2 regions of the Gemella morbillorum genome follow, and region 2 is predicted to be linked to the other one. Evidence: riboswitches for the same ligand, from Rfam matches in the RefSeq annotation. Region 2 holds a riboswitch; the other holds the start of a gene.
What was found. A riboswitch is a leader RNA that binds a small molecule or an ion and turns the genes downstream of it on or off. The one in region 2 is predicted to bind thiamine pyrophosphate.
Positions count from the first base shown of each region.

Region 1 (3,525 bases), 770 kb from region 2:
GCAGGTGCAACTACATCTTCTAATTTTACAGGTCTTTCCTTATAGGCGGTAGCTGTTTCATAGTATAGTTTTAATGTAACAAAGTGTGACATTAAAGCACCGTTAGGATATGGAGCAGTACCATCTAATTGAATTTTTTCTAATAGTTTATCGGTAGTGATTGATCCTTCTTTTACTGAAGTATTACCGTTTGATGCCAAAGTAGTTAATGGAATATCTTTACCTTGATATGCAACTTTGTGTAATTCGAATGGATAGAATTCTCCACCTACATCAGCAAGACCTTTTTTGAATCTTAGAGTATATTTGTATTTATCTCCAACTTTTTCAACTTTAACATAGCTATCTAATGCAGAACCGTATAATGACTCTTCATCGTTGTTGTTAGCATTTCTTAAATGTCCTTGAACGTGGATAGGGAAGTCTTTTTTAATAGTTCCTTTGTATTCAACGTCTTTGTTAGGATTTTCGTAAGTTGCAGCTTCATAGTTATTAGCTGTTACTTTTTTTCTAGCTAAAGATGATAAATCAAATTTTAAAGTCATTTTTTGAGTTCCGAAAGCTGGATTAATTGAAGCCATAACAGGAACAAACACTTCAGTATATGTTTCTAGTTTATTATTTGAATCGATTTTATTTTTATCTACATTATAGTTAACTGTTTTTGGATAAACAGTACGACCAGGAAATTCTTTTTTGTAGACATCTACGAAATTGTCAGTTTCACTGGCACTATAATTCTCAACTATAGTTGAATCTTTAAACTCGCTATCTTGAATTTCTTTACGATTTTCATGAGTTTTATCACCGTCATAGTATTTTAAATTTCCTAAGTAACCAGTAAGTCCACCAAATGTGATAGATTTGAATGAAACATTTACAGAGTATTGACCATTTTTTACAATTAATTTTGTTTTATCAATGTCGATTGCAGCTGCAGCCATAGAAGGGCGACCTTCTTCATAGAATTTTAAGGCTTCAGCAGTAATATTATATTCTCCATCTTTTAAAGCTTTAACATCTTGTGCTACAGTAGCAGGTTCTTCAGCGTTATGAGCTGGAGTAGTGCTTGTAGTAGTTGTTGCCGGCGTTGTAACTGTTGGAGCAGTTGCTGCAGCCGAATTGCTTGCAACAACAGGTGTTTCTGCTGCAAAAGTAAAGTTATCTTGATCATATGCTTCGATTGCCGCAATTGCTGAGAATATTGCAGTCGCAGACAAAACTTTTAATAATGTTGTATTTTTCATTTAAGTAAGGTTCTCCTTTATTATAAATAGATTGATTATTTTTTTAATCTACAACATTATTATATTACAAAAGATTAAAAAAATAAAGATAAAAATGATAATTAGTCTCATATAATGGCTAAAATAGGCAAAATTTACTACAAAATTTCACAGTTAGTTCACAATTTAGACACAATATTAGTGTTTTTTATTTTATAAAATATAAAAATATTATTATTAAAACTTTTTTTGTATTAAACCAATATCATTTATACTAAAGTTGTAAACCCTTAAACTAATTTGTTGACATTTATTTTTTTCTGTGCTACGATTTAAAAATAAATAGAATAAAATCACTGGGGGAGCCTGTAGGCTGAGATAACACAGTTAGACCCTTTGACCTGATCTAGATAATGCTAGCGGAGGAAATGTGAATGGATATAATTAGGATTATTCTAGAAAGAATAATCTCGTATTTGTAATATATTTTTCATAGTTCTCTTACGTTAGTAAGGGGCTTTTTTATGTATCTAAAGTGATATTATTTTATACAAAAATTAAATATACTGAGGGGGATACACCTATGAAACTTATTACTGAAATTATGGAAGAGAAGGCATTGCCGATTGTTGATAAAATATATAATGATGGTTTTATTCAAGGCTTAGTTCATGCTAATTTATCTAAGGAAGCAGTTGTGCATTACCTAAAAGCTGATGCTCTTTATTTGGATAACTTTAGTGATATTTATGCAATGCTTTTGGCAAAAAGTAATGATAAAGTTGAAAAAAACTTTTTCCTAGGTCAAATTAATTTTGTATTAAATGAAGAAATCGCAGCTCATAAAAATTTAGCTGATTATGTAGGAGAAGATTACCATGAAATTATAAAAGGAGGAGAATGGTATCCGTCTGCAGATCATTACATTAAGCATATGTACTATAATGCATTTGCATTCGGTATGGCAGAAACATTAAGTGCAATGGCACCGTGTCCTTGGATTTATAAGATGGTAGCTAGAAAAATTCTTGCAAATCATAACTTAGCTGAAGATCATCCTTTAAAATTCTGGGTAGAGTTTTATGCTGATGGTCTAGTAGATGAAGTATTAACAGAGTATTATAAAATTATTAATCGTGAAGCTGAATTTATGAGTGAAGAAGGGAAAGCCCGTCTTGTTAAAAATTTCCTAGAAAGTTGCGAACATGAACGTCGCTTCTTCAACATGGCTTATACACAAGAGCGTTGGGATTTAGAGGTGTAGATTATGACAAAACTAAATATTGCTTTAACTATCGCTGGGACTGATCCAACGGGTGGAGCTGGTATTATGGCTGATTTAAAAAGTTTTCAAGCTCGTGAAGTTTACGGTATGGCTGTAGTTACTAGTGTAGTTGCTCAAAACACTTTAGGTGTTCAAATGATAAGAAACTTAGAATTAGATGTATTAGAAGCACAATTAAAAAGTGTATTTGATGATATAATGCCTAATAGTATAAAAACTGGAATGATAGCAAATACTGATATGATGAAATTAATTAAGAGATATTTACCTAAAGATGTTCCTTATGTTGTTGATCCAGTAATGGTTGCGACAAGTGGAGATAAATTGATAGATGATGTCGCTAGAAAACATCTAAAAGAAGAGATACTACCACTTGCTACTATTATTACACCGAATGTACCAGAAGCAGAAGAAATAGTTGATTTTAAAATAGTAACTGAAGACGATGTAAATCGAGCAGGGAAGTTTATTATCGATGAAGTTGGATGTAAGTCTGTAGTTATAAAAGGTGGACATCTAACAGGTGAAGCGAAAGATTATTTGTTCTTGAATGATGGTACTAAGAAAGTATGGACTAGTGAAAGATTTAAAACTAATCATACACATGGAACAGGATGTACATTCTCAGCTGTTATTACCGCTGAATTAGCAAAGGGAAAAAGTATAGTTGAAGCTGTAGATATTGGGAAAAAATTTATTACTGCAGCGATTAAAAATACACCGGGAATAGGTCATGGTAATGGACCTGTAAATCATATTGTGTTTAAAGGAGATTTATAAATATGACCAGTTTAAAATTATTAAAAGAAAAAGCACCATTAGTGATTTGTATAACTAATGATGTAGTGAAAAATTTCACAGCAAATGGATTAGTAGCATTAGGTGCTTCACCAGCTATGAGTGAATATAAAAAAGATTTGGTAGATTTACTAAGATATGCAGGTGGACTTTTAATAAACATAGGGACGTTGACAGATGAAAATTGGAAGTTATATCAAGATGCATTAAAAATTG
Region 1 is NZ_LS483440.1:1,373,584-1,377,108, reverse strand. Features, by position in the region: gene DQN46_RS06640 (NEAT domain-containing protein) at 1-1,247, opposite strand, end outside; TPP riboswitch at 1,575-1,672, shown strand; gene tenA (thiaminase II) at 1,810-2,490, shown strand; gene thiD (bifunctional hydroxymethylpyrimidine kinase/phosphomethylpyrimidine kinase) at 2,494-3,291, shown strand; gene thiM (hydroxyethylthiazole kinase) at 3,294-3,525, shown strand, end outside.
Region 1: it holds a riboswitch for thiamine pyrophosphate, as region 2 does, so the genes downstream of both, tenA (thiaminase II) here and DQN46_RS01820 (thiamine-binding protein) in region 2, are expected to answer to the same signal.

Region 2 (3,525 bases):
TGTTTTAATGATTCAACTACAGAAATATAAGCATCATGAAGCTCTACATACTTACCAACTAATGCAATTTTTACATTTTCTTTTAAGTTATCTACTCTATCTACTAATGCTAACCACTCTGTCATATCTGCTTCTGGTGCTGAAAGTCCAAAATGTTTTAAAACAATATCATCAATTTTTTGTGCTTTTAGATTTACTGGTAACTCATATAAATTACTTACATCACGACTTTCAATAACATTTTGTTTTGGAATATCACAAAATAGAGAAATTTTTGCACGCAATTCATCTGTTAATGCAAGTTCATTACGAACAACAATAATATCTGGTTGAATACCTAATCCACGTAGTTCTTTTACAGATTGTTGTGTAGGTTTAGTTTTCATCTCTCCAGCTGCTTTAATGTATGGTAATAATGTACAGTGAATATAACATACATTTTCACGCCCTAAATCACTTCTAATTTGGCGAATAGCTTCTAAGAATGGTAACGACTCAATATCACCTGTAGTTCCACCGATTTCTGTAATTACAACATCCGCGTCACTAGATTCCCCAGCTAAAAGTACACGTGATTTAATTTCATTTGTTACGTGAGGTATTACTTGTACTGTACCTCCCAAGTAATCTCCACGACGTTCTTTTTCTATAATTGAAGAATAAACACGCCCTGCTGTTACATTTGAGTATTGACCTAAGTTCACGTCGATAAATCTTTCATAGTGTCCTAAGTCTAAATCTGTTTCTGCCCCATCTTCTGTAACAAAAACCTCCCCATGTTGATATGGGCTCATAGTTCCTGGATCTACATTTAAATATGGATCAAATTTTTGTAATGTTACTTTTAATCCTCTATTTTTTAATACTCTTCCTACTGATGCAGCTACAATACCCTTACCTAATGATGATACTACCCCACCTGTTACAAAAATATATTTCGTCATGTCAATCTCCTTCTTAAAAAATATAAAACCCCCTACGAAAATCCGCAGGGGGTGGTTTCTTCTTTCACTCTCGTAGAGTGCCCGTATATTATACTAGCATAATTTTATATTTTTATCAACTAAAATATTCTTTAGCTAATACATTTTTAGAAAAGTTTAAAGGCGTTAAATGGGTAATATCTAAGACTAACTTTTCCAATCATTGCTTCTTTTTTTACAAATCCAAAAACACGACTATCCGTACTATGTTGTCTGTTATCTCCTAAAACAAAGTATGTTCCTTCTGGAACTGTTTTTGATTTTGTACTACTTAAATACTCTATATTGAAATCTGGAGTTAATGGCGAATTACCTGATGCTTTAGCTTCTTGAATTTTTTTCGTTAAATATGGCTCTTCTACTACTTGACCATTAACGTATAATACATCATTTTTATACTCTATTGTATCACCTGGAACTCCTATAATACGCTTAATATAATCATCTGTTTCATTAGCATGAAATACTACTTCATCTCCACGCTCGAAAGTTTTACTGAATTTATTTACAAATACTCTATCATTGTCAGCAAATGTATAATCCATTGAGTGTCCTTTTACTGTAAAAGGAGCTATAACATATGTGCTTAATACTAAATAGATAGCTATTGATGCAACAATAACAACTATCCATTCAAAAATATCTTTTAAAAATTTCACGTTAAAATCCCTCGTTATTATTTTATTATTTATGATGTTTAATTCTATCATATATTAAAATAAAAAGCAAAAAAGATATACAAATACAATTTACCTTTATACTTATTATTTTATCTTTAGTTACATATTATAATTTTCTTACATTAAGCATAGTTAAAAAACTTTCTATTCAATAAAATGCTCATTATATATACTGTGTATATCTGCTCTTTTTCTAAAAATTGTAAATGTCAAACAGATATATTGCTTTTATATTTAGGTATGCTATAATCATATGTACGGGAGTCTGTAAACAGTCTGAGAGGAAATATTTAATTTCGACCGAACCTGATCTGGGTAATGCCAGCGTAGGTATATAATCTTAAAGACCTAACTTAGACCCCCTTAAAATTGTAAGGAGGTTTTTTATTTTGATAAATTGCAGTATTGCATTGCAAATTCTTCCATTAAGTGATAATACACCAGGGAGAATAAAAACTATAGATAATGTTATTTATTATCTACAAAAAAAACATTCTAATGTTGTGGTCACCCCCTTTGAAACTGTAATTGAAGGTGAATTCAATGAACTTATGACTACTCTTAAAGAATGTTTAGAGCTAGCGGGTGAAGGCTCTAACAATATATTCGCTAATGTGAAAATTAATTATGGAGATGTATTAACTATAGATGAAAAAATTAGCAAATTTAACTAATAAATATGCCGCTACTATCTCGATGGCTATTTTACTTATTATTTGGCAAGGAGCTGGGTATTTGAATCTACTCCCAAAATATATTATTCCAACTCCAATCGAGATAGCAAAAGCATTCGTTAAAAATTATCAATTATTAATTTTTCACAGCAAAATCACCCTGCTTGAAGCTATTATAGGCCTATCTTTAGGCATAATCATAGCTTGGATTCTTGCTTTAATTATGGATAGTATCCCTTTATTTAATAAAGCTGTCTATCCTTTATTGGTTTTAACACAAACTATTCCTACCATTGCCATTGCACCTATTTTGGTTTTATGGCTTGGTTATGGATTAACTCCTAAAATTGTCTTAATAGTTATTACGACCACCTTCCCAATTGTCGTTAGTATTTTAGATGGCTTTAGAAACTGTGATAAGGACATGATAACCTTACTAAAACTTATGAAGGCTAGTAAATTCCAAATTCTTTGGCATGTGAAAATACCTACAAGTCTTAGTTATTTTTATGCCGGACTACGCGTAAGTGTTTCATACGCATTTATCGCAGCAGTCGTAGCTGAATGGCTTGGAGGATTTGAAGGCCTTGGAGTTTATATGATTAAAGCGAAAAAATTATTTGAATATGATACTATGTTTGCGATAATTATTCTAGTATCTGTTATTAGTTTGCTAAGTATAGAATTAGTTAAACTAAGTGAAAAAAAATTTATTAAATGGAAATATATAGGAGACAACCATGAAAAAGATAATAATTAGCTTATTTGCAGCTATTCTTGCAATATCACTTACAGCATGTAGCACAGCAAATAAAAATACAGAAGAAAAAAAATTAAAAAAAGTAGACTTTATTTTAGATTGGGCTATTAATACCAACCATACAGGACTTTACGTAGCTAAAGAAAAAGGGTATTTCGCTGAAGAAGGTATTGATCTTGACATTAAACCAGCTCCAGAAGATAGTACATCAGACCTTATTATAAATAATAAAGCGCCATTTGGAATTTACTACCAAGATTCTATGGCTAATAAACTGTCTAAAGGTGCTGGCATAACTGCAGTAGCAGCTATTATTGAACATAACACATCAGGTATTATTTCTTTGAAAAAAAATAATATCAAAGAACCTAAAGATTTAATAGGCAAAAAGTACGGAACATGGAATGATCCAGTTGAGCTTGCTATGG
Region 2 is NZ_LS483440.1:382,844-386,368, reverse strand. Features, by position in the region: gene DQN46_RS01830 (CTP synthase) at 1-944, opposite strand, end outside; gene lepB (signal peptidase I) at 1,091-1,642, opposite strand; TPP riboswitch at 1,911-2,012, shown strand; gene DQN46_RS01820 (thiamine-binding protein) at 2,053-2,337, shown strand; gene DQN46_RS01815 (ABC transporter permease) at 2,312-3,097, shown strand; gene DQN46_RS01810 (ABC transporter substrate-binding protein) at 3,078-3,525, shown strand, end outside.